4 regions of the Geodermatophilus sp. SYSU D01119 genome follow, and region 3 is predicted to be linked to each of the others. Evidence: riboswitches for the same ligand, from Rfam matches in the RefSeq annotation. Region 3 holds a riboswitch; each other region holds the start of a gene.
The links. Region 3 has a riboswitch for cyclic di-AMP ahead of ACI79X_RS02970 (hypothetical protein). Riboswitches for the same ligand answer to the same signal wherever they lie in the genome.
Positions count from the first base shown of each region.

Region 1: another riboswitch for cyclic di-AMP. It lies ahead of ACI79X_RS05235 (aggregation-promoting factor C-terminal-like domain-containing protein); the one in region 3 lies ahead of ACI79X_RS02970 (hypothetical protein).
Region 2: another riboswitch for cyclic di-AMP. It lies ahead of ACI79X_RS08795 (C40 family peptidase); the one in region 3 lies ahead of ACI79X_RS02970 (hypothetical protein).
Region 4: another riboswitch for cyclic di-AMP. It lies ahead of ACI79X_RS16110 (C40 family peptidase); the one in region 3 lies ahead of ACI79X_RS02970 (hypothetical protein).

Region 1 is NZ_JBJGYL010000005.1:79,642-87,020, reverse strand. Features, by position in the region: gene ACI79X_RS05255 (hypothetical protein) at 1-188, opposite strand, end outside; gene ACI79X_RS05250 (DUF72 domain-containing protein) at 263-988, opposite strand; gene ACI79X_RS05245 (SDR family NAD(P)-dependent oxidoreductase) at 997-1,839, opposite strand; gene ACI79X_RS05240 (class I SAM-dependent methyltransferase) at 1,864-2,517, opposite strand; gene ACI79X_RS05235 (aggregation-promoting factor C-terminal-like domain-containing protein) at 2,526-3,458, opposite strand; cyclic di-AMP (ydaO/yuaA leader) riboswitch at 3,673-3,837, opposite strand; gene ACI79X_RS05230 (DivIVA domain-containing protein) at 3,989-4,873, opposite strand; gene ACI79X_RS05225 (LLM class flavin-dependent oxidoreductase) at 5,141-6,286, shown strand; gene ACI79X_RS05220 (FMN reductase) at 6,283-6,906, shown strand; gene ACI79X_RS05215 (FMN-binding glutamate synthase family protein) at 6,969-7,379, opposite strand, start outside.
Region 2 is NZ_JBJGYL010000008.1:184,466-191,844, forward strand. Features, by position in the region: gene ACI79X_RS08765 (M42 family metallopeptidase) at 1-751, shown strand, start outside; gene ACI79X_RS08770 (DUF3253 domain-containing protein) at 755-1,021, opposite strand; gene ACI79X_RS08775 (hypothetical protein) at 1,075-1,593, shown strand; gene ACI79X_RS08780 (serine hydrolase domain-containing protein) at 1,660-2,991, opposite strand; gene ACI79X_RS08785 (DUF3817 domain-containing protein) at 3,007-3,324, opposite strand; gene ACI79X_RS08790 (hypothetical protein) at 3,432-3,974, shown strand; gene ACI79X_RS08795 (C40 family peptidase) at 4,047-5,168, opposite strand; cyclic di-AMP (ydaO/yuaA leader) riboswitch at 5,176-5,312, opposite strand; gene ACI79X_RS08800 (hypothetical protein) at 5,500-5,721, shown strand; partial or broken gene ACI79X_RS08805 (YhjD/YihY/BrkB family envelope integrity protein) at 5,770-6,588, shown strand; partial or broken gene ACI79X_RS08810 (penicillin-binding transpeptidase domain-containing protein) at 6,606-7,379, opposite strand, start outside.
Region 3 is NZ_JBJGYL010000003.1:55,800-63,178, forward strand. Features, by position in the region: gene ACI79X_RS02950 (bile acid:sodium symporter family protein) at 1-658, opposite strand, end outside; gene ACI79X_RS02955 (protein kinase domain-containing protein) at 899-2,704, shown strand; gene ACI79X_RS02960 (DNA-directed RNA polymerase subunit alpha C-terminal domain-containing protein) at 2,730-3,332, shown strand; gene ACI79X_RS02965 (hypothetical protein) at 3,347-3,697, shown strand; cyclic di-AMP (ydaO/yuaA leader) riboswitch at 3,837-3,992, shown strand; gene ACI79X_RS02970 (hypothetical protein) at 4,241-5,248, shown strand; gene ACI79X_RS02975 (ROK family transcriptional regulator) at 5,267-6,469, opposite strand; gene xylA (xylose isomerase) at 6,572-7,379, shown strand, end outside.
Region 4 is NZ_JBJGYL010000021.1:25,728-33,106, reverse strand. Features, by position in the region: gene ACI79X_RS16130 (SRPBCC family protein) at 1-41, opposite strand, end outside; gene ACI79X_RS16125 (AMP-dependent synthetase/ligase) at 196-1,989, shown strand; gene ACI79X_RS16120 (glycosyltransferase family 4 protein) at 2,079-3,197, opposite strand; gene ACI79X_RS16115 (M48 family metalloprotease) at 3,194-4,510, opposite strand; gene ACI79X_RS16110 (C40 family peptidase) at 4,650-5,687, opposite strand; cyclic di-AMP (ydaO/yuaA leader) riboswitch at 5,848-6,026, opposite strand; gene ACI79X_RS16105 (hypothetical protein) at 6,186-6,494, opposite strand; gene ACI79X_RS16100 (NlpC/P60 family protein) at 6,608-7,379, opposite strand, start outside.

The DNA of each region.
Region 1 (7,379 bases), on a different contig from region 3:
GAGCGGACCTGCGCCGCCGACAACGCCCCCGGCGGCGAGGGCAGCCGCGGCAGCGTGAACCCCGACGGCACCGCCCCCGCGGCGAGCCGGGTGGCCCGGTCGGTGAAGCCGCGCAGCTGCGTGACGAAGTCCTCGACCGTGCGCGCCACGCGGCCGCCGTCGCGGGGTGTCTCCTCCGGCTCGGTCACGTCGTCCTCCCCCGGCTCCGCCCGCCGCTCCCGGCGGGTCCCGGCCCAGTCTCGCGGCAGCGGCGGGCCCGCGCTCAGCCGACCAGGGCCCGCAGCGTCTCCGCGTCGCGCACGGCGTGACCGTGGCCGTCGTTGTTGAAGTAGGCGTAGACGTCGCGGCCCTGCCCGGCCCACTCGCCGATCCGGTCGGCCCACCAGCGCAGGTCGGCGTCGGGATAGGAGCCGGCGTACAGGTGCGCCGGGTCGGGGCCGTGCAGCCGGACGTAGACGAACGGCGCGGTCGCGCGCAGCACGCACGGCAGTCCGGCGCCGCTCATCACGCAGTAGGCGGCGCCGTGCCGCTCCAGCAGCCCGAACACGGCCTCGTCGTGCCAGCTCGGGTGCCGGAACTCCACGGCCACCCGCATCCACGGCGGCACCAGCGCCAGGAAGTACGCGAGCCGGGCGTCGTCCCGCGCCGCCGCCGGGTGCAGCTGCACCAGCAGCACCGCCCGCCGGGGGCCGAGCTCGTGCCAGGCCGCGGTCATCCGCTCGACCCACGCCTCGGGGCCGTACAGCCGCTTCGCGTGGGTGAGCCCGCGCGGGGCCTTGACCGACAGCTGGAAGCCTTCGGGCAGCCGCCGCCGCCACGAGGCGAAGGCGGCGGTGCGCGGCCAGCGGTAGAAGCTCGCGTTGAGCTCCACGGTGCCGAACCGGCGCACGTAGTGCGCCAGCCGGTCCCGCGGCGGGGTCCCCGGCGGGTACAGGACGCCGTCCCAGTGGTCGTAGCTCCAGCCCGACGTGCCGACGTGGACGGCCACCGGCGGGCTCAGGCCCCGCGGCGGAGGCCGGCCAGCCGCGCCGCGCCGGCCAGGGCCCGCCCGTAGGAGCCGGGCGCGAGCCGCACGAGGACGTCGGGCACGACGGCGCTGGCGCCGATGAGCAGCCGCGGGCGGCGGCGCTCGACCGCCTCGACGATGCGCCGCGCGGCCCGGTCGGCCGGGTAGCGCAGGAGCCGGGAGAACTCGGCGGTGCCCCGCGCGGCCTCCACCGGGTCGACGCCGCTGCCCAGCCGCGCGGTCTCCGCGATCCGGGTGGCGATGCCGCCGGGGTGCACGCTGGTGACGCCCACGCCGTCGTCGGCGAGCTCGTGGCGCAGCGCCTCGGCGAACCCGCGGACGGCGAACTTGCTCGTCGCGTACGCCACCTGCCCGGCCGGCGCCATGAGCCCGAACAGGCTGGACACGCAGACGACGTGCGCGCCGGGGTGCGCCCGCAGGGTGGGCAGCAGGGCGTGGGTGAGCCGGACGGCGGCGCGCAGGTTGACGTCGAGGACCCAGTCGAACTCCTCGAGGGTCACCTGGTCGAACCGGCCGGCCAGCGCGACGCCGGCGTTGTTCACGAGCAGCGTCGTCGCGGGGTGGTCGCGCACGAGGGCGTCGGCGGCCCCGCGCACCTGCCCGGCGTCGGCGAGGTCGGCGACGACGGTGTCCACCGTGCGCGCCGGGGAGGCGGCCCGCACCGAGGCCGCGACGCGCTCGAGCCGGTCGCCGTCGCGGTCGAGCAGGACGAGGTCGGTGCCGCGGGCGGCGAGCTGCGGCGCCAGGGCCGCGCCGATGCCGCTGGCGGCTCCGGTGACGACGGCGGTGCCGCTGAAGTCGAAGGGGCGCACGCCGCGGACGCTAGCCGCAGCGGGTCAGGGCAGCCGCCAGACGGTGGTGCGGCGCAGCCCCGGACCCTCGGTCTCGGGGACGTCGAGGGCGAGCACCGGCTCGAGCCGCTCGTGCGGGAGGTAGGGGCGGCCGGGGTCGCCGACCAGCACCTCGCAGCCCCGGGCGCGGGCCCGGTCGAGGAAGGGCAGCACCCGCTCGGTCATCTCGCGGTCGTAGCAGACGTCGCCGGCCAGGACGACGTCGACGGCGGGCGGCTCGCGGTCGAGCACGTCGCCGGTGACGCTGATGCCGGCCACCCCGTTGAGACCCGCGTTGACGCCGACCGCCGTCCGGGAGAACGGGTCGACGTCGCTGGCGAGCACGTGGCGGGCGCCGGCGAGCACGGCGGCGACGGCGACCAGGCCGCTGCCCGACCCGAGGTCGAGCACGCGCCGGCCGGCCAGCGGCACCGCGCCGTCGAGCACCGCGCGGGCCAGCGCCTGGCCGCCGGGCCAGGCGGCCGCCCAGAACGGCGGCGCCTCACCGGCGCCGCCGGCGGCGTCCTCCATGGCCTCCCAGAGGGCGACGACGTCGTCGGCGACGTGCAGCCGCACCTCCGGGACCAGCGACGGACGCCGGACCTGGGTGTGCGCACGGACGAACCCCGCGGGCACGACCCGGGTACCGGCCTCCGTCACCGTGCCGGTCAGTACCAGCCGGTCGACTGGGAGTGCGCCCAGGCCGCGCACGGGGAGCCGTAGCGCTCCTCGATGTAGATCAGGCCCGCGTCGATCTGCCGGTAGCCGTCGGAGGTCTTGGCGATGCCGGTGCTGGCCCAGGTGGAGTCGAGGAACTGCGGGATCCCGTAGGCGGTGCTGCTCGGGTTCTGCGCGTTGGGGTTCCAGCCGCTCTCCTTGCCCCACAGGCTCTCGAGGCAGGAGAACTGCTCGCCGCTGCCGACCTTGCTCATCGCGTACTCCTTGAAGGAGCCGCGGGCGGCCGGGGCGGCGGAGGCGGCCGGCGCCGGGGCGGCGGCGGAGGTCGACTGCTGCTGCGCGGCGGCCGCGGCGGCGGCCTGCTCGGCGGCGGCGGCCTCGGCCGCGCGGGCGGCCTCCTCGGCGGCGCGGCGGGCGGCCTCCTGCTCGGCGGCGATCCGCGCGGCCTCCTCGGCGGCGCGGCGGTCGAGCTCGGCCTGGTCGGCGGCGGCCTGCGCCTGGGCGGCGGTGGTCTCCTCGGCCGAGCGCTGACTGCGCGAGGCGGCGAGGTCCTCCAGCGGCGCGAGGTCGGTCTGCTCGACCACGGTCGCGGAGCCGGCCGGCTGCTGCGGGATGCCGAGCTGCTCGGCCACGCTCACCGAGGCGCTGACGGTCTCGGTGCCGGCGGAGGCGGCGGGGCTGCTGGCGGACAGCACGCCGACGACGAGCGCGCCGGCGGCCGCGGCGCCGAGCAGCAGCGCGGGGCGGCGGGGGCCCATCGGCGGGGAGCTGCGGCGGGCCCGGCGGGCCCTCGCGGGCCGGACGGCGTCGAGGACGGCGGTGTCGGTGCTCTCGGTGACGGACTCGACGGCGGTGCTGTCGACGGCGGAGGCCTCGACGGTCGCGGGGGCGTCGGCGGCGGCGGTGCGGGTACGGGAACGCATGAGGGGGTGGGTGCTCCGAGGGAGAGTGCGCGGCAGCCCCGGTCAGGGGCGGCGCTGCGCGGTCTGGCGGATGTCGCGGTCCACGGGTCCCGGCGGCGGGGCGCCGGTGGCAGGCAGGTGGGAGCCGGCGTCAGGCGGACGCGGGGGCGCGCATCGCGCGCGCGGCTGCACCTGCGGGCCGGGGAGGCCCGGAGGCGGGCATGCGGAGACTCTCCGTTCCTTCCGGAAGCCGCCTACCGGGTTAGCTGACGGGTTCGGGCGGGAAGAAGCCCTACGCACCAGGCGAGCGGGTGCTCGCCGGGGTGCGATTCACCCCAGGACTGCGGTGGGTCCCCGGCTCGCGCCCACGGGTGCGGACACGACTCGGCGGCGTCCGGTCAGGCTCCCCGGGTGGGGACGAGACGACCGACCGGACGCGGCCACGGTAGGCGTCGTTACCGGTCCGTGACAACACGGGACCGGAGATGCCGGTGGGACGGCCGAGGCCGGCGGGGTCCCGCGGGACCCCGCCGGACGGGCGTCCGCGCCGGTCAGGAGGCCGCCGCGACCTCGGGCCGGCTGCCGCCCTGCAGCACCGTGAGCTGCGACGCACCGCCGTCGGCGGCGGCGGTGCCGTCCGCGGGGGCGGCCGGGCCGTCCGCGGCGGCGGACTCGCGGCGGTCGGCGAGGACGGCGACGTCGCCGGGCAGCGCCCCGGCCACGACGGCGAGCGCCTCGTCGAGCTGGCCGGTCAGCCGGCGCAGCCACTCGCGGGCCTGCTCGCACCGCGCGTACAGCGGGGCGAGCTCGGACTCCAGCGCGCGGCGCCGCTCGAGCGCCTCGGCGTCGGCCCGGGCACGCGCCTCGGCGGCCTCCCGGTCCAGCCGGTCGCGCTCCTCGGCGGCCGCGCGGCGCAGGCCGTCGGCCTCCCGCCGGGCCGCCTCGAGGACGGCCGCGGCCTCCGACCGGGTCTGCTCGCGCAACGCCGCGACCGCCTCGCGCATCTCCGCGACGCCCGACAGGCGGGCCGCGGCCTCGGTCCGCGCGTCGTCGAGGACCTGCCGGGCCTCCTCCTCGGCGGCGGCCGTCAGCGCCGCGGCCTCGCGCTCGGCCCGCTCGTACAGAGCCCGCGCCTCCTCGGGCCCGGGCGCGGCGTCGCGCTCGCGGACGAGCGAGGACAGCCGGGCGCGCGCCGCCTGCAGGTCGGCCGAGACGGCGGCGTAGCGGGTGAGCAGGTGGTCGTTCTCGCGGCGCAGGACGAGCACCTCGGTCTCGGCCCAGTCCACGTACGCGTCGACCTGCATGCGGTCGTAGCCGCGGACGGCGCCGGTGAACACCGGAGCCGTGCCGAGCAGGCCGTCCAGGCCACCGCCCGGCCGGGGCCCGGCCCCGTCCTCCGCCCGCTGCTGGGCGGTGCCCTGATCCTGCTGCGCCATCCCGGTTCCCCCTCGGTGCGCGTCCGACCCGGCCCGTCCCGGCGGACCGGAGACGGTGATCACAGGCTCCCACCGCCGGGAGCCGGCGGGCCGGGCCCGGGAGGGCCCTGCGGACGGCTGCGGAGTGGGGACATCCGGCCGTGCCGGACCGGTCACCGAACGCGACGGGAAGGTCACGGCACGGTCACGCGCACCTGGGGAATGCCTGCGGGCGCACGGCGTTGCAGACGGTACCGTAGTTGCGCTCTCAACTAGATGGAGGACGAGATGCAGTTCGGGATCTTCACGGTCAGCGACATCACGACCGACCCCACGACCGGCCGCACGCCCAGCGAGGCGCAGCGGATCCAGGACGTGGTCACCATCGCGAAGAAGGCCGAGGAGGTCGGGCTCGACGTCTTCGCCCTGGGCGAGCACCACAACCCGCCGTTCTTCTCGTCCTCCCCCACCACCACGCTGGCCTACATCGCCGCGCAGACCAGCCGGCTGCAGCTGTCGACGTCGACGACGCTGATCACCACCAACGACCCGGTGAAGATCGCCGAGGACTACGCGATGCTGCAGCACCTCGCCGGCGGCCGCGTCGACCTGATGATGGGCCGCGGCAACACCGGCCCGGTCTACCCGTGGTTCGGCCAGGACATCCGCAACGGCATCCCGCTGGCGGTCGAGAACTACGCGCTGCTGCGCCGGCTGTGGGACGAGGACGTCGTCGACTGGTCCGGCCGGTTCCGCACCCCGCTGCAGGGCTTCACGTCCACGCCGCGGCCGCTCGACGGCGTCCCGCCGTTCGTCTGGCACGGCTCGATCCGCAGCCCGCAGATCGCCGAGCAGGCCGCCTACTACGGCGACGGCTTCTTCTCCAACCACATCTTCTGGCCGAAGGAGCACACGCAGCGGATGGTCGAGTTCTACCGCTCGCGCTTCGAGCACCACGGCCACGGCCGCGCCGACCAGGCGATCGTCGGCCTCGGCGGTCAGGTCTTCATGCGGAAGAACTCGCAGGACGCCGTCACCGAGTTCCGGCCCTACTTCGACGAGGCGCCGGTCTACGGCCACGGCCCCTCGCTCGAGGACTTCTCCCGCGAGACGCCGCTGACCGTCGGCTCCCCGCAGCAGGTGATCGAGCGGACCCTCGGCTTCCGCGACTACGTCGGCGACTACCAGCGCCAGCTGTTCCTCATCGACCACGCGGGCCTGCCGCTGAAGACCGTGCTCGAGCAGCTCGACCTGCTCGGCGAGGAGGTCGTGCCGGTGCTGCGCCGCGAGTTCGCCGCCGTCAAGCCCGCGCACGTGCCCGACGCCCCCACCCACGCCTCGCGCGTCGCCGCGCGCGGCGGCGCGGTCGACCCGACCGTGCACGCCGCCGGCGACGACGTCACCGGGCGCACCGCCGAGGAGGTCCCCGCATGACCACCCGCACGCTGGCCGTGGTGAGCGCCGGGCTGTCGACGCCGTCGTCGACCCGGCTGCTCGCCGACCGGCTGACCGCCGCGACCGTCGCCGCCCTGCGCGAGCGGGGCGAGGACGCCACGGTGGAGGTCGTCGAGCTGCGCGAGCACGCCCGCGACCTCGCCGACGCCTTCGTCACCGGCTTCCCGAACGCGGCGCTGCGCGCGGCCGTCGAGACCGTCACCGGGGCCGACGGCGTCGTCGCCGTCACCCCGGTGTTCACCGCCTCCTACAGCGGACTGTTCAAGTCCTTCGCCGACGTGCTCGACAAGGACGCGCTGACCGGCAAGCCCGTGCTCATGGCGGCCACCGCGGGCACGGCGCGGCACTCGCTCGTGCTCGAGCACGCGATGCGGCCGCTGTTCGCCTACCTGCGGGCGGTGACGGTGCCGACGGCGGTGTTCGCGGCCAGCGAGGACTGGGCCGGCGGCGACGGCAACAGCGCCGAGCTCAGCGGCCGGATCACCCGCGCGGCCGGCGAGCTGGCCGACCTGGTCACCGGCCGGCCGGCGTCGGCCCGGCCGGTGGACCCCTTCGCCGACGTCCCCTCCTTCGAGCAGCTCCTCCGCGGCGAGGCATAGCGGAAGGACCCCCTGCCCCCACCACTCGCAGGCTCGTGGCGGGCCCCTGCAGGGGGCCGGGGTCAGCCCTGCGCGTGCTCCGACGGGGGCGCCGAGCCGCCCTGGGGTGCCTCGGCCGTCATGAGCGCGACGACCTCCGCGCGGTCGGCGGCCGAGGGCAGCCCCCACCCCGGCTCGTAGCCGTAGACCTCACCGAGCGGCGTCGAGGCCGTCCGCCCGGTGAGCACCTCCACCGAGCCGGTGTCGATGAGCCCGGGGTGCTCGACGCCACACGCCTCGGCGACCTTGAGCAGGTCGCGGCGCAGCGTGGCGACGTAGTTGGCCAGCCGCACCGACTTCCGCTGCGGGTCCAGCCCGTGCGCCAGCCACGCGTTCTGGGTGGCGACGCCGGTGGGGCAGGTGTCAGTGTGGCACTTCTGCGCCTGGATGCAGCCGATCGCCAGCATCGCCTCGCGGGCGATGTTGACCATGTC
Region 2 (7,379 bases), on a different contig from region 3:
CGGCCGGCGGGAGACGCTCACCGGCGTGCTCACGCTCGGCTCGGAGCACACGACCACCGACTCCACGCGCATCTGGGAGACCAAGCCCGACCAGGGCGACAAGGCCATGGACTGGTCGCACGTGTACGTCTTCACCGGGCGGTCGGCGCGGGAGCTGGCCGACGCCGGCGTGCACCCCGGCACCCGGGTCTGCGTGCACGCCGACAAGCGCGGGCTCACCCGCTTCGGCGACCACCTCGGCTCCTCCTTCGTCGACGACCGGGCAGCGCTGACCGCGCTGGTCGGGACGGCCCGCCTGCTGCGCGGGCGCCCGCACGCCGACACCTACCTGCTCGCCACCACCAGCGAGGAGATGGGCGGCATCGGTGCCGGCTGGGCGAGCCGCACGCTGCCCGGCGAGCTGACGATCGCCCTCGACGTCGGTCCGGCCGAGCCCGAGTACCAGGTGACCGTCGACGGCGGGCCGGTGGTCGCCTACGCCGACGACGCCGTCGTCTACGACCGCCCGGTCGCCGACGCGCTGGTGGACGTCGGCCGCGAGCTCGGCCTGGACCCGCAGACGGCGGTCTGGCAGTCCTCCGACTCCGACGCCTCCCGGGCCGAGGCCACGGGCCAGACGGCGCGCGCGGCGCTGGTCAGCCTGCCGACGCTGAGCACCCACGGGTACGAGGTGCTGCACTCCGGCACGGTCGACCGCACCGCCCGGCTGCTCGCCGCCTTCCTCGCCCGCCCGCTGCCCCCGGTCGGCTGACGGTCAGCCGGCCACGCGGCGGATCCGCACCGGCCCGCGGGCGGTGGCGACGTCGACCACCGCGCCGCGCTGGGTCACCTCGACCTCGCCGCGGGCGGCGAGCCGGCCGGCCACCTCCCGGGCCTCCGGCACCAAGCCGCGCCAGCCGTCCGGATCGACGGCGCGGGCGGCCTCCGACGGGCAGATCGTCGCCCCGGGCGCGCGGGCCTCGAGCAGCGCGCCGATCGCGCGCTCCAGGGCCGCCGTCGTGTCCCCGGCCGTTCCCTCCACTCCTCCACTGTGCGCCGTTTCCGCAGGTCGCGCCCGCGGGTAGACCCTCGGCCATGGCCAAGGACACCCCCGTGGGGACGTTCGGCAAGGGCAAGCGCGGGATCAGCACGCTCGGCTGGGCGGTGCGCGGCGCGGCCGCCGGGGCCGCGGGCACCACCGCGCTCAACGCCGTCACCTACCTGGACATGACCGTCCGCGGGCGCGGCACCAGCTCGACGCCGGAGCAGACGGTGGAGGCGCTGGCGCGGAAGGCGCACGTGCCGATCCCGGGCGACGAGGAGCACCGGTCGAACCGGATCGCCGGACTCGGGCCGATGACCGGGCTGGTCGCGGGCATCGGCGTGGGCGTCGTCGTCGGGCTGCTGCGCGCCTCCGGCTTCCGGTCCCAGCCGCTGGTGGGCACGCTGCTGACCACGCTCGGCGTGCTCGTCGCCTCGAACGGGCCGATGACCGTGCTGGGCGTCACCGACCCGCGCACCTGGTCGGTCACCGACTGGGTCAGCGACGTCGTGCCGCACCTGGCCTACGGCGCCGTCGTCAAGACGACGATGGACGCCTTCGACCGTCCCTGACGGAGGACCACCCTTCCCCCCACGCCTCGCACGCTCGGCGCGGGCCCCTGGAGGGTGGCCGTTCCATCAACTCACCGTCCAGCCGCGCTCGTCGACGCCGCCGGGCACGGGCGCGGCGGGGTCGTAGGGCGTGCGCGTGAAGACGAACGTGCCGACGTCGAGGTGGTCGGCCGCGATCGTCAGCGTCTCGCCGGCGTAGTAGCCGTCCAGGCCGACCCACGTGCCGTCGTCGCGGCGGCGGAACCGGCTGGCCCGCCCGCTGCGGCCCGGCAGCGGCCCGAGGTGCAGCAGCCCGCCGGCCACCGCGCGCAGTGCCAGCGGCGCCGGGCCCCAGTACCAGATGCCCAGCTGCTCCAGCGGCACCGGCGGCTCGGCCGGGCGCCAGGCGTCGACGACGCGCGGCTCGGCGGCGCGCAGGTCGGCGAGCAGGCCCGGGACGAGCGCGGAGTCCAGCCCGCTGGTGGTGTTGGCCAGCGACACCCCGCCGGTGCCCTCCTCGCGGTCGACGAACACGCCGGCGAGGAAGCCCGGCATCGAGCCGCCGTGCCCGGTGAGCGTCCGCCCGTCGACGCGCAGCACCTGCAGCCCCAGCCCGTAGGACGACCAGGACGGCGAGGACGGGTCGACGCCGGCCGGCACCGCCATCTCCTCGAGGGTGGCGGGCGACAGCACGTCGCCGGTGTCGCCGAGCAGGAAGGCGGCGAAGCGGGCGAGGTCGGCCAGGGTGGCCCACAGCTGCCCGGCGGCGGCCATCACGCCGGCGTGGTGCTCGGGCTCGGGCAGCGCGACGTCGGCCCACGGGTGCACCGCCCGGCCCTGCGCGGCACGGCCGGAGGGGCGCGGCGTCGTCCGGGTCATGCCGAGCGGGGCCAGCACCTCGGCGGTGACGACGTCGTCCCAGGAGCGACCGCGCGCCCGCGCGACCAGCTCGCCGAGCAGGCCGAAGCCGAGGTTGGAGTAGTGGAAGCGCCGGGCCTCCCCGAGGACGACGTCGCCGCCGTCGAGGGCGAGCTCCTCCAGTGAGCCGCCGGGCACCCGCTCCCACCAGCCGCCGGGGCTCTCGGCCGAGGCGCCGGCCAGGTGCGACAGCAGCTGCCCCACCGACCGGTCGCCGAAGGGCGTGCCGGGCACGTGGTCCTCGAGCGGGTCGTCGAGGCCGAGCCGGCCCTCGTCGCGCAGCCGCAGGACGGCGACGGCGGTGACGGTCTTGCTGATCGAGCCGAGCCGGTACTGGACGTCGGTGTGCGGCTCGGCGACGTCGCCGCGGCCGGCCGACCACGCCAGGCCGCCGTCCCGGACGACACCCGCCACCAGGCTCGGTGCCCGGCCGTCGCGCTGCGCGCGTGCGGTGCGGGCGAGCAGGGTGCGGGCGGTGGCGGGCAGCACGGGCTCGGGCATGCCCGGAACCGTAGGTCAGGCGCGGGCGGGGACCGCCAGCCGCCCGGTGCGCACGGCCCAGCGCTCGAAGACCACGGTGGCCAGCGGCGGGATCGACGCGACGAGCGCGAGCAGCGCCGTCCAGCGCGACCAGCGCAGCACGCGGGCGGCGACCAGCGTGACGAGGACGTAGGCGACGAACACCGCGCCGTGGACCGGCCCGAAGACCTGCACGCCCACCTCGGAGGTCTCGGGCACGTACTTCACGTACATCCCGGCCAGCAGGCCCACCCAGGACAGCGCCTCGGCGACGGCGACGACGCGGAAGGCGAGGGCGACGGTGCGGGGGTTCATCGGTGCGGTCCTCGGGTCCGGGGGCGGGTCGGTTCCGGAGGGTCCAACGCGGCGGGGCGCCCGGGTGTCCCGGACGGGGGTGTGACCTGGGTGGCAGGGTCGGGCCCGTGCGGGGTCTGGCGCGGCGCGAGTTCTGCCTCGTGCTGCTGCGCCGGATGGCCGACCTGCGGCCCGACCTCGTCGCCGCCGCCCTGCCGCGGCTCGGGGCCACCCGCGCGGAGGCGCACGCGGCGCACACCCGGTGGCAGGCGCTGCACCACGCGCCGCGGGCGCCGCGCGGACTGGCGCTGCGGGCCGCCGTCCTCGGGCCCGCGGAGCGCGTCGAGGTGCGCCCGTTCGGCGACCTGGAGCTCGACGTGCGGCACTGGCCACTGCCGCTGTGGCCGCACCTGCGCTGGGAGGTGGTGTCCACCGTCGAGGGCGCGGTGCTGCACGAGCACCTGGTGCGCGCGCCGGACTCCCCGGTGCCGCCTGCGGCCGACGGGCGGCTCCGGGTGTGGGAGCACGTGGTCGCCGACGTCAGCGGCCTGCCCGGCGCGGAGGAGGCCGACCCGCAGGTGGTCACCCGCTGGGAGGTGCGGCTGCCCTCCGGCGACACCGCGGCCTTCGTGTGGGGGCTGCTGCAGGTCGTCAGGAGGCAGCGGCCGTAGGCCTCGGGTCGGGACGGCCACCCCTCAGGGGCCCGCGCCGAGCCTGCGAGGCGTGGGGGGAGGGGTGGTCCTTCACCCGATGCGGCGGGCGCCGGCGTAGCCGCCCATCGAGTCGACGCTCGCGACCTTGACGACGTCGCCCGACGTGGGCGCGTGCACCATCTGGCCGTTGCCGATGTAGATGCCCACGTGGCTGACCGGGCTGTAGAAGAAGACCAGGTCGCCGGGCTGCAGGTTGGCGCGGGAGACCGCGGTGCCCATCTGCGACTGCATGCGGCTGGAGTGGGGGAGGCTGATGCCGGCGGCGCGGAAGGCGTACTGCGTCAGGCCGGAGCAGTCGAAGGAGCCCGGGCCGCCGGCCGCCCACACGTAGGGCTTGCCGCGCTGGGCCATGGCGGTGGCGACGACGGTGCCGGCGACGCCGCTGGCCGGCGCCGCGGCCGGGGCGGCGGAGGACCCCGAGGAGGACGGGGCGGTAGAGGAGGCCGGCGCCTCCTCGCGCTCCTCGTCGCGGCTGGCGCGCTGCTCCTCGGCGGCGTGCGCGGCCGCGGCGGCCTCGAGGGCGGCGCGCTGCTCCTCGGCGGTGAGCCGGGCGAAGTCGGCCTGGTAGTCGGCGATCTGGCTCTCGAGGTCGGCCTGCTGGGCGGCGACGGCGTCGTACTGCCGCTGCGCCTCGGCGGCGTGCTCGGCGGCGGCGGTCTGCGCGGCGGTGGCGGCCTCGGTGGCGGCCGCGGCCTGGCCGAGCAGCTCGCCCTGGTAGCCGGCGACGCCCTGCAGCAGCGTGACGCGGTTGACGAACTCGTCGGCGTCGGCGCTGGTCATGAGCGCCTGGAGCGGGCCCATGCTGTCGCCGGTGTAGGCCGAGCGGGCGATGCCGACCACCTGCTGGCGGGCGGCGTCGACGGCGGCCTGCGCCTGGACGAGGGTGGCGGCGGCGGCCTCGGCGGCGGCCTGCTGGGCGCTGAGCACCTCGCGCGCCTCGTTGAACTGCTCGGTGACGACCTCGAGCTCGTGGCCGCGGGCGGCGACCAGCTGGGCGGCCTCGGCGGCGGTGGCGGGCTCCTCGGCCTGCGCGGGGACCGCACCCAGGCCCAGCCCGATGCCCAGGGCGCCGGTGAGGGCGAGGACGGCGCGGCGGCAGCGGGAGCGGCCGGTCGCGGGCATGCCGGGGACAGACGTGCGCAGGGACGCCACGCGCCAGTTCTCCTCTTCCCAGGCCGCCTACCGGGTTAGCTGACGGGTTCGGACGTGGACTCGCCCGGCGCGTGCGGGCACGCGCTACACCCCAGGACTGCGGTGGGTCCCCGGCCCGGCCTCCCCGGAGGGCGACCGGCTCGACGGCGTCCTCGGGGTGTCACCCAGGTTGGTGACGGAGCGCCCCGTTGGACGTACTGAGAGTAGGGGCCGTGACCGCGCCGTGACAACGGTTTCTTGTAATTACATGGCTCACCCCCGCGTGTCCCCGGCGCCAGGACGCCGGACCCCGCCGGTTTGGGACGGCCCCGGGACGTGTAGGAGTCTGCTCATGTCCTCCTCCACCCGGATGCGCCTCGCCCGCCCGCTCGTCGTGCTGGCCCTCCTCGGCTCCCTGACGGCCTGCGGCGACAACACCGACTTCACCCGCGGGCCGACGAACTGCGACTCCAGCGGGGAGAACGCCAGCAACGAGAACGACGCCAGCTGCCAGGAGACCGGGGTCAACCCGGGCAACGACGCGCCCACCACCGACGACACCTCCGACGACTGATCGTCTCCCCGAGGGGCGCGCGGACGCGGCGGCTGGTGGCGTGACCCGGTGAGCCCGGGACGGACGTGGACGGCGGCCCGGCTGCGCGCGGAGTCGCGGGGACTGCTCGGCAGGGCCCGTCGGCTGCTGCTCGGCCGCGACCTCGCGCTGATCGCCGCCGGGCTGACGTTCTACGCGGGCATCGCGGTGGTGCCGCTGCTGCTCGTGGCGGTGCGGCTCACCGCCCTGGTCACCTCGCCGGAGGAGGTGCGCGCGCTCAGCGCCCGGCTGGCCGAGCTGCTGCCCACCCCGCTGGGGGCGCCGGAGGCGGTGGAGCGCCTGGTCGCGGCCGGGGTCCGGGTGGACCTGCTCGGCTTCGTCCTGGCCCTGCTGCCGCTGTCGCTGTACGGGGAGGGCCTGCGGCGGGCGCTCCTGCGGTTCAGCCAGCGACGGGAGAACCTCACCGCCTGGCGGGGGCGGCTCTCGGCGCTGCCGCTGGTCGTCGTCACCCCGCTGCTGCTGTACCCGCTGCTGCTCGCCGCCCGGGTCATGGCCGACCTGGCCCGGGAGGACGGCGTCGGGCCGGCGCTCGGCCGGTTCTTCGTCGGCTACTACACGGTCCTGTTCGTGCTCACCGTGCCGCTGCTGTGGGGCTTCGGCGTGGTGGCCGGCGGCCGGCACCGCCGGGGCGCCCTGGTCGGCGGCGCGCTGTTCACCGCGGCCTGCCTGTCGGGGTTCCTGCAGGGCTTCGTGCTGTTCCTGTCGCTGCCGCTGGACCTCGGCGCGCCGTTCGGCGGCCTGGACGCGGTCGGCGCCGTGGTCGCCATCGGCCTGTGGCTGTTCATGCTGCACCTGGTGCTGCTCAGCGGCTGGCTGCTCACCCAGGCGCTCGACGAGCGGCTCGGTCAGCCCGCGGGCTGGCCGGGCCACCCGCCGCCGGCACCGGGCCAGCCGCCCTCGGGCGCGGGGGCGCCGGGCGCCGGCGGGCCGGGGGCTGGTTCCCCGGGCGGCGGGCCGGGTGCGGGTTCCTCGGGAGCGGGGGCCGGCCCGCCGGGCCCGGGCGCGCCGGGGCCGGGCGCCGGCGCCGGGTCCGCGGGCGGCGGCTCGGGCTCGGGCGCGGGCTCCACGTAGTCGCTGCCGTTGCTCACCAGGATCGACACGACCTGGCCGGGCACCGCGCGGCCGCCCCGCGGCGGGCTGGTGCCGAGCAGCGTCCCCGGCGCCTCGTCGCTGTCGACCCGCACGGTCCTCGGCTCGAAGCCGGCGTCGGTGAGCGCCCGCTCGCACGCGCGGACGCTCGAGCAGCCGGGCACCGGGCGGGTGTTGCCGTTCATGACCGTCTCGTCGGCGGGCGGGAAGTCGCTGCTGCCGCGGGCGGTGAGGATCGGCTCCATCGCGTCGCGCCAGATGGTGGCGCCCTTGCCGCCACCGAAGCCGCCGACGTCCTCGTTGCGCTTCGGGTTGAGCACCATGACGCTCGCGGTGATCTCGGGCGTGTAGCCGACGAAGGCGACCGAGTAGTTGTCCTGCGAGGTGCCGGTCTTGCCGGCGATCTGGTGCCCGCGGACGTAGGCGCGCGACCCGGTCTGACCCGGGTTCCCCGGCTCCACGTCCTTGCGGAGCATCTGGTTCATCGTGTTCGCGACGCCGGGCGGGATCGCCTCGGGCGTGCACCGGTC
Region 3 (7,379 bases):
GCACGGCGAACCCGAGCAGCAGGCTCAGCAGGCAGAAGGCGAGCGCCACCAGGCCCACCTGGCGCAGGTAGCCGCCGACGTCCTCCCGCTCGGCGAGCACGGTGCCCACGATGACCAGCGCCAGCACCACCGCCGACAGCACGCGCACCGGGCGGTCCATGCGGTCGGCGAAGGCCGGGGCGCCACGCCGCACGAGCATGCCCAGCGCCACCGGCACCAGCACGACCGCGAAGACCTGCACCGTCTTGCCGAACTGCAGGCCGATCGAGTCCGCGCCGGCCGGCTCGAAGACGGTGACCGCGAGGTTGGTGAGCAGCGGCAGCGTGACGACGGCCAGCAGCGAGTTGACCGCCGTCAGCGAGACGTTGAGCGCGACGTCGCCGCGGTACAGGTGGCTGAACAGGTTCGCCGTGGTGCCGCCGGGGGAGGCGGCGAGCAGCACCATGCCGACGGCGAGCACCGGCTCCAGCCCGGCCAGCGCCACCAGCCCGAAGCACAGCGCGGGCAGCACGAGCACCTGCAGGCCCAGCGCGACGACGGCCGCCTTCGGGCGGCGGGTGACCCGGGCGAAGTCGTCGACGGTCAGCGACAGCCCGAGGCCGAACATGATCACCGCCAGCGCGGCGGGGAGGGCGACGGTGCTGAGGGCCGAGTCCATGGGCGACCTCCGGGACGGCCGCGGCGCCGTTGCCGCGGGACTGTGCGGATCGTGGCGGACCGCGGGCCCCGAGGCGAGCCCCACACCGGTCGGACGCCACCCGGGCGGTTGAGGGTGCACCCGTCCGGGCACCCCACCTGGAGCGCTCGCGGCGGCACCGCCGTCGCCGGGCCGCTCCCGGGGGGAGTCGACCGAGGCGGGCAGCAGGCCCGCGCACGCGGACGGGACGGAGCACGGGACGTGACCTCGCTGGGCACCGGGCGGCAGACGCTGGGCGGCCGCTACGAGCTGGTGGAGCCGATCGCCAGCGGCGGCATGGGCCAGGTGTGGCGCGGCCGCGACGTGCTGCTCGAGCGGCCGGTTGCGGTCAAGGTGCTGCGCAGCGAGTACGCCGACGACCCGGTGTTCCTCGAGCGGTTCCGCTGCGAGGCCCGGCACGCCGCCGCGCTGAGCCACCCGAACATCGCCGCGGTCCTCGACTACGGGGAGACGAGCGACGCCGACACCGGCGAGTCCCTCGCCTACCTGGTCATGGAGCTGGTCGAGGGCGCGCCGCTGTCGGCGCTGCTGTCGGCCGACGGGCCGCTGGAGCCGGGCGCCGCCCTGTCGGTGCTCGAGCAGACGGCGGCCGGGCTCGCCGAGGCGCACCGCGCCGGCCTGGTGCACCGCGACGTCAAGCCGGCCAACATCCTCGTGCGCCCCGACGGCGGGGTGAAGCTCACCGACTTCGGCATCGCCTGGTCCGCCGAGAGCGTGCCGCTCACCGGCACCGGGCAGGTCATCGGCACCGCGCGCTACATGTCCCCGGAGCAGGCCGCCGGCGGGCGGGTCAGCCCGGCCAGCGACGTCTACGCCCTCGGCCTGGTCGGCTACGAGTCGCTCACCGGCCATGCGCCCTTCGACGGCACCAACCCGGTCACCGTGGCGCTCAAGCAGGTGCGCGAGCAGCCCGAGCCGCTGCCCGAGGACGTGCCGCCGGTCGTGCGCTCCCTCATCGACGCGGCCCTGGTCAAGGACCCGGCCGAGCGGCCGCCGGACGCCGACGCGTTCCTCACCGCGGTGCAGGAGACCATCGAGGGGACCGCCGGGGCGACCGCCGTGCGGACGGGGCCGCCGACCAGCCCGGTCCCCGGCCTCCGGCCGGTGGGCGACGGGGACGACGGGGGCGACGACACGGCGCAGGCATCCTCCCGGCGCTCCCGCGCCCTGCTGCTCGTCCCGGTGCTGGCGCTCGTGCTGGCCGGCCTGCTGGCCGTGGTGCTGTGGCCCAGCGGCTCCGGCGGGCAGGCCCCGGCGCAGGCCGCGGAGACGTCCGCGCCCTCCGGCGGGAGCGCCGCCGCGGCGTCGTCGGTGGTGCTGACCGCCGGCGAGCACGTGGGCCGGCCGGTCGAGGAGGTCGCCGCCGACCTCACCGCCCTCGGCCTCACCGTCGCCCGCGAGACCGAGGAGACGACGGCGGTCGAGCCGGGCACCGTCGCGGCGCTCGACCCCGTCGGCGTGCCGCTGCGGGCCGGCGACACGGTCACCCTGTCGGTCGCGGTCGCGCCGCCCGCCGCGTCCCCGGCCGGGCAGGCGCCCGCGGAGGAGACCGCCCCGGCCGGGGAGCAGGCGCCCGCGCCGTCGGACACCGCCGCTCCCGGCGACGCGTCGGGGCCCGCGCCGGCCGCTCCGTCGGGGACCACGCCGTCCGGTCCCGCCCCGTCGCAGCCGGCCGGGTCCGCGGCCCCGCTGCCGGGGGCCGGGGTGTCCGCGCCGGAGGACCCGGCGCCCGAGGGGTCCGGTGCCGCGCCGTCCGAGCCGGTGGAGACCGGGCCGGCGCCGTCGGACCCGGTGCCGTCGGACCCGGTGCCGTCGGAGCCGGTGCCGTCTGAGCCGGTGCCGTCGGACCCGGCGCCGTCGGACCCGGTCGGGCCGTCGCCGTCGGAGCCGGAGGCCCCCGCGCCGACGTCGCCGGGGTCGTCGGCGTCGTCGTCCGCGCCGTCGTCGGGCCCGTCCGGGCCGCCGTCGGCGGTCCCGTCCGCCCCGGACGCCGGTGCGGCCGGCTGACCGGCGCCGACTAGGGTCCTCCGCCATGCCGACCAGGTCGCCGGACGCGCCGGCAGGGACGATCGCGACGCTGGACCTGCCCACCCGGGCGGTGACCGCGCTGACCCGCGCCGGCATCACCGACGTCGCCGCGCTCGCCGGCCTCTCCCGACGCGAGCTCGCCGCCGTGCCGGGCCTCGGGCCGGGGCTGGTGAGCGCCATCCGCCGGGTCGTGCCCGAGCCGCCGGCGCAGTTGCCGCTCCCGACCGAGGACGACGGCGGCCCGGCCTCGCCGGAGATCCCGTCCTTCGCCTCGCTGCGCGACCCGCGCCGGCGCACCGCGTTCGACCTGCTGGTGCCCGAGACCCCGCCCGCGGCCGAGCCGACCACCGGGCGCGCCGAGGCGCCTGCCGCCGACGCCGCCGACCCCGGGGACGACGAGCCCGGGGACGACACGCCCGGGGACGACGACCCCGAGCCGGCGCCCGCGCCTGCGCCTCCGCCTCCGGCGGCGCCCCGCCCGGCCGAGTACGCCGACCTGCTCGCCTTCGGCGTCCGGGTGGCCCGCGCCGCCGTCGCGCTGCCCGCCCGGCTGGCCTTCTGGTCGGTGCGCACCCAGGCCGACTGCCTGCGCCGCCTGCTGGGCTGAACGAGGAGGAACCCGTGTCGCTGCAGCGCCGAGGGATCGCGCGCCGCCGCGCGGCCCTGGTGGGACTGGTCCTCGCGGTCGTCGTCCCCGTCACGACCGCCTGCGGCGGGGGCGACGGGGAGGGCGGCGGGAACGGCGTCGAGCAGACCGAGGACGAGGGTGGCTCGGGCGGCGGCTCCGGCGGCGGGGACGAGCCGGACGAGAACCAGCCGGACGAGAACGAGCCCGGCGAGGACGAGGGTGGCTCGGGCGGCGCCTCCGGTGGCGAGGACGAGCCCGACGAGGACGAGCCCGACGAGGACGAGCCCGACGAGGACGAGCCCGACGAGGACGAGCCCGACGAGGACGAGCCCGACGAGGGCTGAGCCCGCGGGAAACCGCGCGACACGCCGACGACGCGCGCGACACTCGTCACGCCCGGCGGGCGCGCGATTGTCACGGACCGATAACGACGTCTACCGTGGCGCCGTCCGACCGGTCGTCACGTCCCCGCCCGGGGAGTCCGGGCGGATGCCGCCGAGTCGCCCTCCGGGGCGAGCCGGGGACCCACCGCACCACTGGGGTGAATCCCGCGCGGCCGGACGCCGTCCGGTGCGCGGGTAGGGCTGCTTCCCGCCCGAACCCGTCAGCTGACCCGGTAGGCGGCCATCGGGAGAACGGAGAGCCGCCGGATGGCGCGCGCCCTCAGCACCACCGCACCACCCCCGCGCCGGCTCCGCCGCACCGGGGTGCGCCCCCGGATCTGACCGCCCCGGCCGTCCCCGACGCCGGTCCCGCGACCGCCCGGCCCGCCCGGACGCCGGTCGCCGGCCGACCGCGTCCCGCGGACCGCCGGAGCCGCCACGCACATCCGCCACGCCGTGCCCGTCACCGGGCCGCGTGGCCGCACCCCTGGAGCACAGCCCCGCATGGACGCCCCCACCGCCGAGATCCGCACGCCGGAGCCGGCCGCCCCCACCGCGGAGATCACCGTCCCCGCCGCGCCGCGCGCTGCCCGCCGCAGCGCCCGGACCGCCCGCACCGCCCGCCCGGCCGCCCGCCGCTCCGCCGTCCGCCGTCCCGGGCTGCTGCTCGGCGTCGCCGCCGCCGGCGCCCTGGCCGCCAACCTGCTGCTCACCCCCGACCCGGCGGCCGAGGCGCAGGCCGGCACGTCGGGGTCGGTCAGCGTGGCCGCGGCCCTGGGCCTGTCGGCCGCCACGGGGCCCGCCGCCGAGCCGGAGACCGTGCAGCCCCAGGACATCGAGGCGCTCGGCCAGGTCGCCGCCAGCCGCGGCAGCCGCGAGGCCGCCGAGACCGCCGCCCAGCAGGCGCAGGCCGGCGCCGACCAGGCCGTCCGCGACGCGCAGGCCGCCGAGGCCGCCCGCCTCGCCGCCGAGGCCGAGGCCGCGCGCGTGGCCGCCGAGGCGGCGGCCGCCGCCGAGGCCGCGGCCGCCGAGGCCGCCGCCGCGGCGGAGGCCGAGCAGGAGTCCACCGCCGCGTCGTCGTCCTCGTCGTCGTCGTCCTCGTCGTCGGCGTCCTCGTCCTCGTCCTCGTCGGGGACGACGGCCTCGCGCGTGGCCCGGATCAGCAACACCTCCGGCCCGGTGAAGCCGGTGGTGCAGGCTGCCGCCGACGCCGTGGTGAGCAACGTCCCCGGCGCCGCCTCGATCACCCTGGGCGGCACCCGGGCCAGCGCCGCGGATCCGGGCGGGCACCCGTCGGGCCTGGCCCTGGACTACATGGTCATGTCCGACGCCGCCCTCGGCGACGCGATCGTGCAGTACCACATCGACCACTGGGCCGAGCTCGGCGTCGACTACCTCATCTGGGAGCAGCGGATGCTGTCCTCACCGGGCGGGTCGTGGTCGCGCATGGAGGACCGCGGTGGCGTGACCGCCAACCACTACGACCACGTGCACGTCAACTACCAGGGCTGAGCCCCGGACCCGGTCCGCTCAGGCCGGCAGCCAGCGCACCGGGTCCTCGAGCACCGCGTCGAGGGCCCGGAGCGCCGCTCCCGTCGCGCCCGCGGCCGGCGCCGCGCTCCCGGAGTCGACCACCGGCCGCCGCCAGCGGGCCGACAGCACCCGGCGGGCCAGGTGGTCCTCGAGTTGCGGCCGCAGCAGGCCGGTGAGCTCGGCCAGGTGGCCGCCGAGGACGACGGTCGGGATGTCGAGCACGTTGACCACGCCGGCCAGCGCCACGCCGAGCGCCCACGCCGCGCCGTCGAGCGCCGCCCGCGCGGCCGGGTCGCCGGCCTCGGCACGGGTGCGCAGCTCGTCGGGGCCGGCGTCGGCGGGCACCCCGGCCGCGGCGAGCAGCGCCAGCCGGCCGGCGTAGCGCTCCAGGCAGCCGGTCGATCCGCACGGGCAGGCCGGGCCGTCCGGGTCGACGCAGACGTGGCCGATCTCGCCCGCCCAGCCCGAGCTGCCGGTCATCACCCGCCCGCCGAGCACCGCGGCGCCACCGATGCCGATCTGACCCGAGAGGTAGACGAAGTCGCGGTGCGGCCCGGGCCGTCCCGGCGCGTCCTCGGCGACGCTGCGCGCGGCCAGGTCGGCCTCGTTGCCGAGCGCGGGCGCCAGGTCCGCGGGCAGCGCGCCGGCCAGCACCTCCGCGGGGCACACCCGCGACCAGCCCAGGTTCGGCGCGCGCAGGAGCAGTCCGCGGCCGGCGTCGACCAGGCCCGGCAGCGCCAGCCCCGCCCCGACCACGCGGGTGCCCGCGGGCAGCGCGCCGAGCACGTCGGCCGCCAGCCCGCCGAGCAGTGTCAGCGCGGCGACCGGGTCGCTGTCGCGCAGGTCCTCCTCGCGCAGCCGCTCGGCGAGCACCCGGCCGCGCAGGTCGAGCACCCGCACGGCGACCAGCCCGGCGTCGACCTGCATGCCGAGGCCGGCGGGGCGCGCGCCGGGCGCCAGGGGGGTGGCGGGGCGGCCGCGGCGGGCGGCGGGCCCGCGCTCCACCTCGTCGAGCAGGCCCCCGGCGACGAGGTCGTCGACGAGGCGGGCCGCCGTCCCGCGGGTGGTCCCGAGGGCCGCGGCGACCCCGGCGCGGGACAGCTCGCCCGGGTCGGCGCAGACGGCGCGCAGGACCAGTGCGAGGTTGGTCGCGCGCAGGGTCGACTGCCGGGCACCGCTGGGGGTACGGCCGTCGGACACGGGTTGAGGCTAGCGGCCTCCGTCGTTTATGTTCTACGGCAGCACAAAAGCGGTGGCCCACGTCACCCGGACGAGCACCCCGTGCCCAGCGGAAGGAACCCCATGGCGAACCAGCCCACCCGCGAGGACAAGTTCAGCTTCGGTCTCTGGACCGTCGGCTGGAACGCCCGCGACCCGTTCGGCGAGGCCACCCGCCCGGCGATCGACCCGGTGGAGAGCGTCGAGAAGCTCGCCGAGCTCGGCGCCTACGGCGTCACCTTCCACGACGACGACCTGATCCCCTTCGGCACCGACGACGCCGAGCGCACGAAGATCATCGAGCGGTTCAAGCAGGCGCTGGCCGACACCGGCCTCGTCGTCCCGATGGCCACCACCAACCTGTTCACCCACCCGGTGTTCAAGGAGGGCGGCCTCACCGCCAACGACCGCGGCGTCCGCCGGTTCGCCCTGCGCAAGATCATGCGCAACATGGACCTGGCCGCCGAGCTCGGCGCGAAGACCTACGTCCTGTGGGGCGGCCGCGAGGGCGCCGAGGTCGACGGCGCCAAGGACCTCAAGGCGGCGCTGGACCGCTACCGCGAGAGCATCGACACCCTGGCGCAGTACTCCGAGGACCGCGGCTACGGCCTGCGCTTCGCCCTGGAGCCCAAGCCCAACGAGCCGCGCGGCGACATCTTCCTGCCCACCATCGGGCACGCCATCGCCTTCATCTCCACCCTGCAGCACGCCGACCTGGTGGGCGTGAACCCCGAGGTCGGGCACGAGCAGATGGCCGGCCTGAACTACACGCACGGCATCGCCCAGGCGCTGTGGCAGGGCAAGCTCTTCCACATCGACCTCAACGGCCAGCACGGCATCAAGTACGACCAGGACCTGGTCTTCGGCCACGGTGACGTGCTCAGCGCCTTCG
Region 4 (7,379 bases), on a different contig from region 3:
GGGGCGGCGACGACGATCGACTGGGTGGACTGCTCGGCCATGGCCTGAGGCTAGCCGCTCCGCCTCCGCCCGCGGGCCGGGCCGCCCGGCAGCGGCTACTCACCGGTAGGCGCAGCCGGTAGATTCGTCGGGACGTGTCCCGCCGCGGGACCGCGGGCACCGGCGCCCCGGCCGAGCGGGGAGAGAGGACCGAGCGTGCGCGAGTACAGCGTCCCCGCGACGAGCGAGGTGGGCCCCGACGCGGCCCTGACCGACATGCTGACCGAGAACGTGGAGAAGCACGGCGACGACGTCGGCCTCCGCATCCAGCGCGGCGGGCGGTGGGAGGACGTCACCTGGCGCCAGTTCGGCGAGCAGGTGGCCGGCGTGGCCAAGGGGCTCGTCGCCGCCGGCGTGCGGCCCGGCGACCGCGTCGCGCTGCAGGCCAAGACCCGCTACGAGTGGCCGCTGTTCGACTTCGCCATCTGGACCGCCGGCGCGGTCACGGTGCCGGTGTACGAGACCTCCAGCCCCGACCAGGTGGCCTGGATCCTCGCCGACTCCGGTGCCGTCGCCGCGATCGTCGAGCGCGCCGAGCACGCCTCGGCCGTCGACTCCGTGCGCGACCAGGCGCCCGACCTCGGCCCGCTGTACGTCATCGACGACGACGCCGTCGCCACCCTCACCGCCGCCGGGGCCGACGTCCCCGACAGCGAGCTGGACGCCCGCCGCGCGACGCTGAACGCCGACAGCCTGGCCACGCTGATCTACACCTCGGGCACCACCGGCCGGCCCAAGGGCTGCGAGCTCACCCACGGCAACTTCCTGTTCGAGATCGACAACGGCATCACGCTGCTCGACAAGTTCCTGGGCAAGGGCGAGTCGCTGCTGCTGTTCATCCCGCTGGCGCACGTGCTGGCCCGCGTCCTGCAGGTCGGCGCGGTGAAGACCCGCACGATCACCGGCCACACGCCGGACGTGAAGAACCTGCTCGAGGACCTCGGCGCCTTCAAGCCGTCGTTCGTCCTCGCGGTGCCGCGCGTGTTCGAGAAGGTGTTCAACTCCGCGAAGGCCAAGGCGGAGGCCGACGGCAAGGGCAAGATCTTCGACCGCGCCGCCGCCGTCGCCATCGCCTGGTCCCGGGCGCAGGACACCGGCGGCCCGGGCCTGGGCCTGCGGCTGCAGCACGCACTGTTCGACCGGCTCGTCTACGGCAAGCTGCGCGCCGCGCTCGGCGGGCGGTGCCTCGGCGCCATCTCCGGCGGCGCCCCGCTCGGCGAGCGGCTCGGCCACTTCTTCCGCGGAATCGGCGTCACCGTCTTCGAGGGCTACGGCCTCACCGAGACCACCGCCGCCGCGTCGGTCAACCACGAGAAGGCGCTGCGCATCGGCACGGTCGGCCGGCCGCTGCCGGGTGTCTCGTTCCGGATCGCCGACGACGGCGAGATCCTCATCCGCGGCGGCGTGGTCATGCGCGGCTACTGGAAGAACGAGCAGGCCACCGCCGAGGCCATCGACGCCGAGGGCTGGTTCCACACCGGCGACATCGGCGAGATCGACGCCGACGGGTTCACGAAGATCACCGGGCGCAAGAAGGAGATCCTGGTGACCGCGGGCGGCAAGAACGTCGCCCCCGCCGTCCTCGAGGACCGGCTGCGCGCGCACCGGCTGGTCAGCCAGTGCATCGTCGTCGGCGACCAGCGGCCGTTCATCGCCGCGCTGGTCACCCTCGACGCCGAGGCGCTGCCGCTGTGGCTGGAGTCGAAGGGCAAGCCCGCCGACACCCCGGTCGGGGAGCTGGTCGACGACCCCGACATCAAGGCCGAGCTCGACGCCGCCGTCGCCGACGCCAACCGGGCCGTCTCCCAGGCGGAGGCCATCAAGAAGTACCGGGTGCTGGCCACCGACTTCACCGAGGAGAACGGGATGCTCACCCCGAGCCTCAAGCTGAAGCGCTCCGTGGTGGTCAAGGAGTTCGACGCCGAGGTCGAGGCGCTCTACAGCCGCTGACCTCGCAGGCCCCGGCGAGCCCCCTCCCGCACCGCGCGGGAGGGGGCTCGCGCCGTTCCCGGGACTCGCGGCGTTCCGAGGGGCCCCGGTCAGGGGCCGAGCAGGGCGGCGAGGTCCGCGGCGATCGTCGTCCACGACCAGCGCCGCTCCACCCACGCCCGCCCGGCGGCGCCCATCGCCCGGGCCCGCGCCGGGTCGTCGAGCAGCGCGCTCACCGCGGCGGCCACCGCCTCCGGGGACCGCGGGTCACGCACCACGGTGCCGGACTCGCCGTCGAGCACCGCCTCCGGCGCCCCGCCCGACGTGCCGGCCACCACCGGCAGGCCGCACGCGGCGGCCTCCAGGTAGACCATCCCCAGGCCCTCGACGTCCAGGCCGCCGCGGCGGGTGCGGCAGGGCATCGCGAACACGTCGCCGGCGGCGTAGTGCTCGGGCAGCCGGTCGGTCGGCACGGGGCCGGTCAGCACCACCGCGTCCCCGAGGGAGCGGGCCGCCCGGCGCAGCCGGGCCTCGTCGGGACCGCCGCCGACCAGCAGCAGCCGCGCGCCCGGGTGCCGGGCCAGCACCCGCGGCCAGGCGGCCACGAGCACGTCCTGGCCCTTGCGCGGCACCAGCCGGGACACGCACACCACCACCGGCGCCTCCCCCAGCCCGTACCGGCGGCGCACCGCGGTCCCGTCGGCGGCCGGGGTGAACCGGTCGACGTCGACGCCGGGTGAGAGCTGCGCGAGCCGCGCGCGCCCCTCGAGCGCCGGCGCCAGGCGGCTGCGGGTGTACTCGCTGATGTAGGTGACGACGTCGAGGCCGCCCGCGATCCGCTGCACCAGCTGCCGGGCGACGGGCAGCGCGACCCACCCGGTCTCGTGCCCGTGCGTGATCCCGACCAGGCGCCGCGCCCCGGCGGCCCGCAGCCCCGGCGCCAGCAGCCCGAGCGGGGCGGCGGCGCCGAACAGGACGGTGTCGCACCCGTGCCCGGCCACCAGCGCCGCCGCGGCCCGGGCGGCGGCGGGGGTGGGCAGGAGCATCGACGTCCGCTGCCGCACCACGGGGTAGGGCAGTTGCGCGTCGTAGGCCTCCCAGCCCGGCGAGCGGGAGGCGAGCACCACGAGCGACTCCGGCGGGCGGCGCTCGAGCAGCGCGGCGACGAAGGTCTGGATGCCGCCCTGCCGCGGCGGGAAGTCGTTGGTGACGACGAGCGTGCGGCTCACCGGCCGCCCAGTCCGAGCCAGTCCTCCGCCATCGCCACCCGCTGGGCCGTCGTCGGGTGCGAGCCGAAGAACCACTGCCAGGCCGCGGGTGGGCTGGGGTCGGAGAGGTTGGTCTCCCCCAGCCGCTGCTGCATCGCCACGAACGCCGCGGCGTCGCCGGTGAGGTCGAGGGCGTGCAGGTCGGCGCGCGCCTCCACGTGCCGCGAGACCAGGTTCTGCACCGGGGTGGCCACGAGCGTGCCGACGGCGACGAGCAGCAGCACCAGCGGAACGACCCGCGGGTCACCGGCCGACTCCGCGCCCGCGCGGCGCAGCAGGGGCGCCCAGGACAGCAGCCAGCCGAGCAGGGCCACCGCCCCGGCCGCGCCCAGCGCGCCCATCAGCGTGCCGGTGAGGACGTCGTCGGTGGCCACGTGCCCGAGCTCGTGGGCGACGATCGACTCGATCTCGTCGTCGGGCACCTCCTCGAGCAGCGTGTCGTAGAGGACGACGCGGCGCGTGGAGCCGAAGCCGGACACGTAGGCGTTGAGCGACGTCGTGCGGCGGGAGGCGTCGGCGACGAGGACGTCCTCGACCGGCGTGCCGCTCTCCTCGGCGAGCTCCAGGACGTCGGTGCGCAGCTGCCCGGCCGGCAGCGACGCGAAGCTGTTGAACGCCGGCTCGATCACCACGGGGTAGAGGAAGGAGCCGGCCACCACGAGCGCCGCGGCGCCCGCCGAGGCCCACGCCCACCACGTCCGCGGCGCCCGCCGGGCCAGGGCCACCAGCGCGAGCAGCCCCAGCGCGGTCAGGCCGGCGTCGATGGCGGTGTTCACGGCGACGTCGCGCAGCCACAGCCCCCACGAGCGGGTGGACAGGCCGTAGCGGTGCCGGACCACCTCGCCGTACGCGCTGATCGGCAGCGTGGCCAGCCGTCCGGCGAGCAGCAGGACGACCGTGCCGGCCAGCACGGTCAGCGGCCAGCGGCGGCCGTCCGCGCGGCCGAGCGCGCCGACCAGCCGGCTGCCCAGGCGGGTCAGCCCGAACAGCGCCGAGACGGCGAGGCCGAGCAGGAGGTTGGCCAGCGACGCGGGCCGCAGGTCGGCGGCGAGCGCCTCGGCGCGGCGCACGACCTCGGCGGGCAGCCCGGCGTCGTCGGTGACCGGGGTCGCCCCGCCGGGCGGGGTGGGCAGCACCGTCCACGGCGTGCGCACGGCGACCACGACGACGAACGCCGCCCCGAGCACCCCGGCGACGACGAGGGCGGCGCGGCGGGCGCTCCACCGGCGGGCGGCCGCGGGACCGGTGCGGTCCTCCTGGCGGGCTCCGCTCACCCCGCCGCCCAGCTCACCCGGCCGATCCTAGGCGCGCGCCGCGCCGGGCGGCCCGGCCCCCGGGAGCACCGGACCCCGGACGCAGCGAGGGCCGGCGACCCGGATCGGGTCACCGGCCCTCGCTGGTGGGGTGCTGCCGTCAGGCGATGCGGCGCATGGCGGTGATGCCGCCCATCGAGTCGACCGGCACGACCTTCACCGGCACACCGGAGGTGGACGCGTGCACCATCTGGCCGTTGCCGATGTACATCGAGACGTGGCTGACCGGGCTGTAGTAGAAGATCAGGTCGCCCGGCTGCAGCTGCGACCGCGAGACCGCGGTGCCCATCTGCGACTGCATGCGGCTCGAGTGCGGCAGGCTGATCCCGGCCGCCGCGTAGGCGTACTGGGTCAGGCCCGAGCAGTCGAAGGCGTTCGGCCCGCCGGCGCCCCACACGTAGGGGTCGCCGACCTGCGCCAGCGCGGTCTGCACGGCGGCCTGGGCGGCACCGCTCCCGCCGCCGGCCGCGGCCACCGCCGGAGCGGGCTCGGACGTCGCGGCCTGCGCCGCCGGGGCGCTGGCGCCGGTGCTGCCGCCGGCCGCCGCTGGAGCCGCGGGAGCTGCGGCCTCGCCGGCCTGCTGGGCGGCCAGTGCGGCCTCCTGCTGGGCGGCGGTGAGCGCGGCGAACTGCTCCTGGTAGTCGGCGATGTCGTCCTCGAGCTGCGCCTCCTGGGCGCTGAGGTCGTCGAGGGTGCGCTGCGCGTCGGCCTCGGCGGCGTCGGCGTCGGCCTGGGCCTGCTGGGCCGCGGCGGCGGCCTCACCGACGCGGGCGAGCACGTCGGTGGTGTGGCCGGCGATCTGGTCGAGCGTGGCCAGCGAGCTGACGAACTCGTCGGCGGAGTCGCTGGTCATCAGCAGCTCGAGCCCGGCGAAGGTGTCGTTGCCGCCGGTCCACGCGGTGCGGGCGACCTCGCGGATCTGCCCGTCGAGGGCCTGCAGCTGCACCTGGGCGTCGGCCAGGGCGCGGTCCGCGGCCTCGGCGGCGGCCTGCTGCTGCGTGAGCACCTCGCGGGCCTCGTTCACCTGCTCGGAGACCGCCTCGAGGCGGCGGCCGGCGTCGGCGGCGAGCTCGGCGGCCTGCTCCGGCGTGGTGGCCTGCTCCGGGTCGGCGAGCGCGGCGCCGGGGAGGAGCGTCACGGTCAGCGCGGCGGTGGTGCCGACCAGCGCGACGCGGCCGAGGAGGCGGCGGCGGGAGGGGCGGTGCGGCCCTGCGACACGGGCGGTGGTGCGGGACGCGGACTGTTCTCGGGCATGCCCCAGGGAGGGGCGGGGGGTCGCCACGGGCGGCGGCTCTCCGTTTCTTCCTCAGCAACCGCCTACCGAGTTAGCTGACGGGTTCGGGCTGGGAAGACGTGCCCTATCTCTGGACCCCGGCGGACCGGCGCCCGTGAGAACTCACCCCAGTGCTGCGGTGGGTCCCCGGCTCACCTCGCGCACACCCGGGGGTGGCGTCCGGTGACTCGGCGGTGACCGGCCGAGGTCACCTCGCAGTGGGTGACGACCACCCGGCCGGACGCGGCCACAGTACGGACGTGATGCAGTTGTGACAAACGCGGACCCCGGGAACTGTGAGAACACACACGGTGAGCAGCCGCGCCACTCCGGTGCGTACCCGTCCGCGCTGTCACCTGCGTCTCAGCCGGTGCGGCGGCGCCCGCCCGGACGGGACTCCCCCGCCGGACGGTGACGCAGCGGAGGCACCAGGCCGCCGTCGGCCAGGGCGCGCACGGCGCGGCGCTCGACGTCGTCGAAGTCGACGACCACGCCCGGCCGGGGCGCGCCGGCGTCCGCCGCGGTGCGCGCGGTGGCGGCCGGGACCGGCGGCACCGGCAGCAGCACGGGCTCGGTGCCCAGCTCCGCCGGCGGCGCGCCGAGCAGCACGGTGACGACGCAGTCGGCGCAGCCGGTGCCGCGCAGGGTGCACGAGTCGCAGTCGATGAGCATGGCGGTGTCCCTCCGGTGCCCCGCCGCGCGCCCGGAGGGTGCCGGGCGGCGGGCGGGACGGGTCTCCCTGTCGGTTGCGCCGCACGCTAGGGACGGCCACCGACAGTCCGGGCTCAGCTGCCCGCGTACTCCCAGTGCCAGGGCTCCTCGCGGCCGTTGCCCGGGTCGGCCCAGGTGGGGTGCAGCCAGCCGAAGCGGCCGGCGTTGGCGACCATCCACGCGTACTGCGGGGTGCCGAAGGTGTCGATGCCGCCGCACAGGTCGACCGCGAGGCCCCAGCCGTGGTTGCTGGTGCCCGGCACCGCCGCCAGCGCCGGCTTCTCCCCGTAGAGCCGCACCTGGGAGGCGTAGGTCCGGTAGGAGTCGGTGATGCAGACGGGCCGGCCGAAGGCCGCCGCGTAGGCCGCGCTCATCGCCCGCCAGGCCGCGGCGGCGTCGCAGCGCAGCGCGTGCGAGCCCACGCCGATCGGGCACAGCGCGCTGGGCGGGATCAGCCCGTTGGGGTAGCCGCCCCAGGACCGGGCGCCGTCGAAGCTGGGCGGGTAGACGGTGTTGCCGCACTCGACGCGCAGCGCGCCGCCGGTGGGGGCCGGCGGGACCACCTCCGCGCGCGGGCCGAGGCTCGGCCGGCCGAGGTGCAGCACCTGGTCGGCCGGCAGCCGGCGGACGACGACCGCGCCGGCCCGCCCGTCGGCGGCCAGCATCGTCTGCCCGTCGAGGGCGATGCCCACGTGCCCGAGCCCCGACTCCGGCGTCCCGAGGAACACCAGGTCGCCGGGGAGCACGTCGGCGAGGTCGACCGGCGTCGTCACCGCGAACAGCCCCGCCTGGTCGACCGGCAGGTCGATCCCGGCGTCGCGGTAGACGGTCGAGACCAGCGACCCG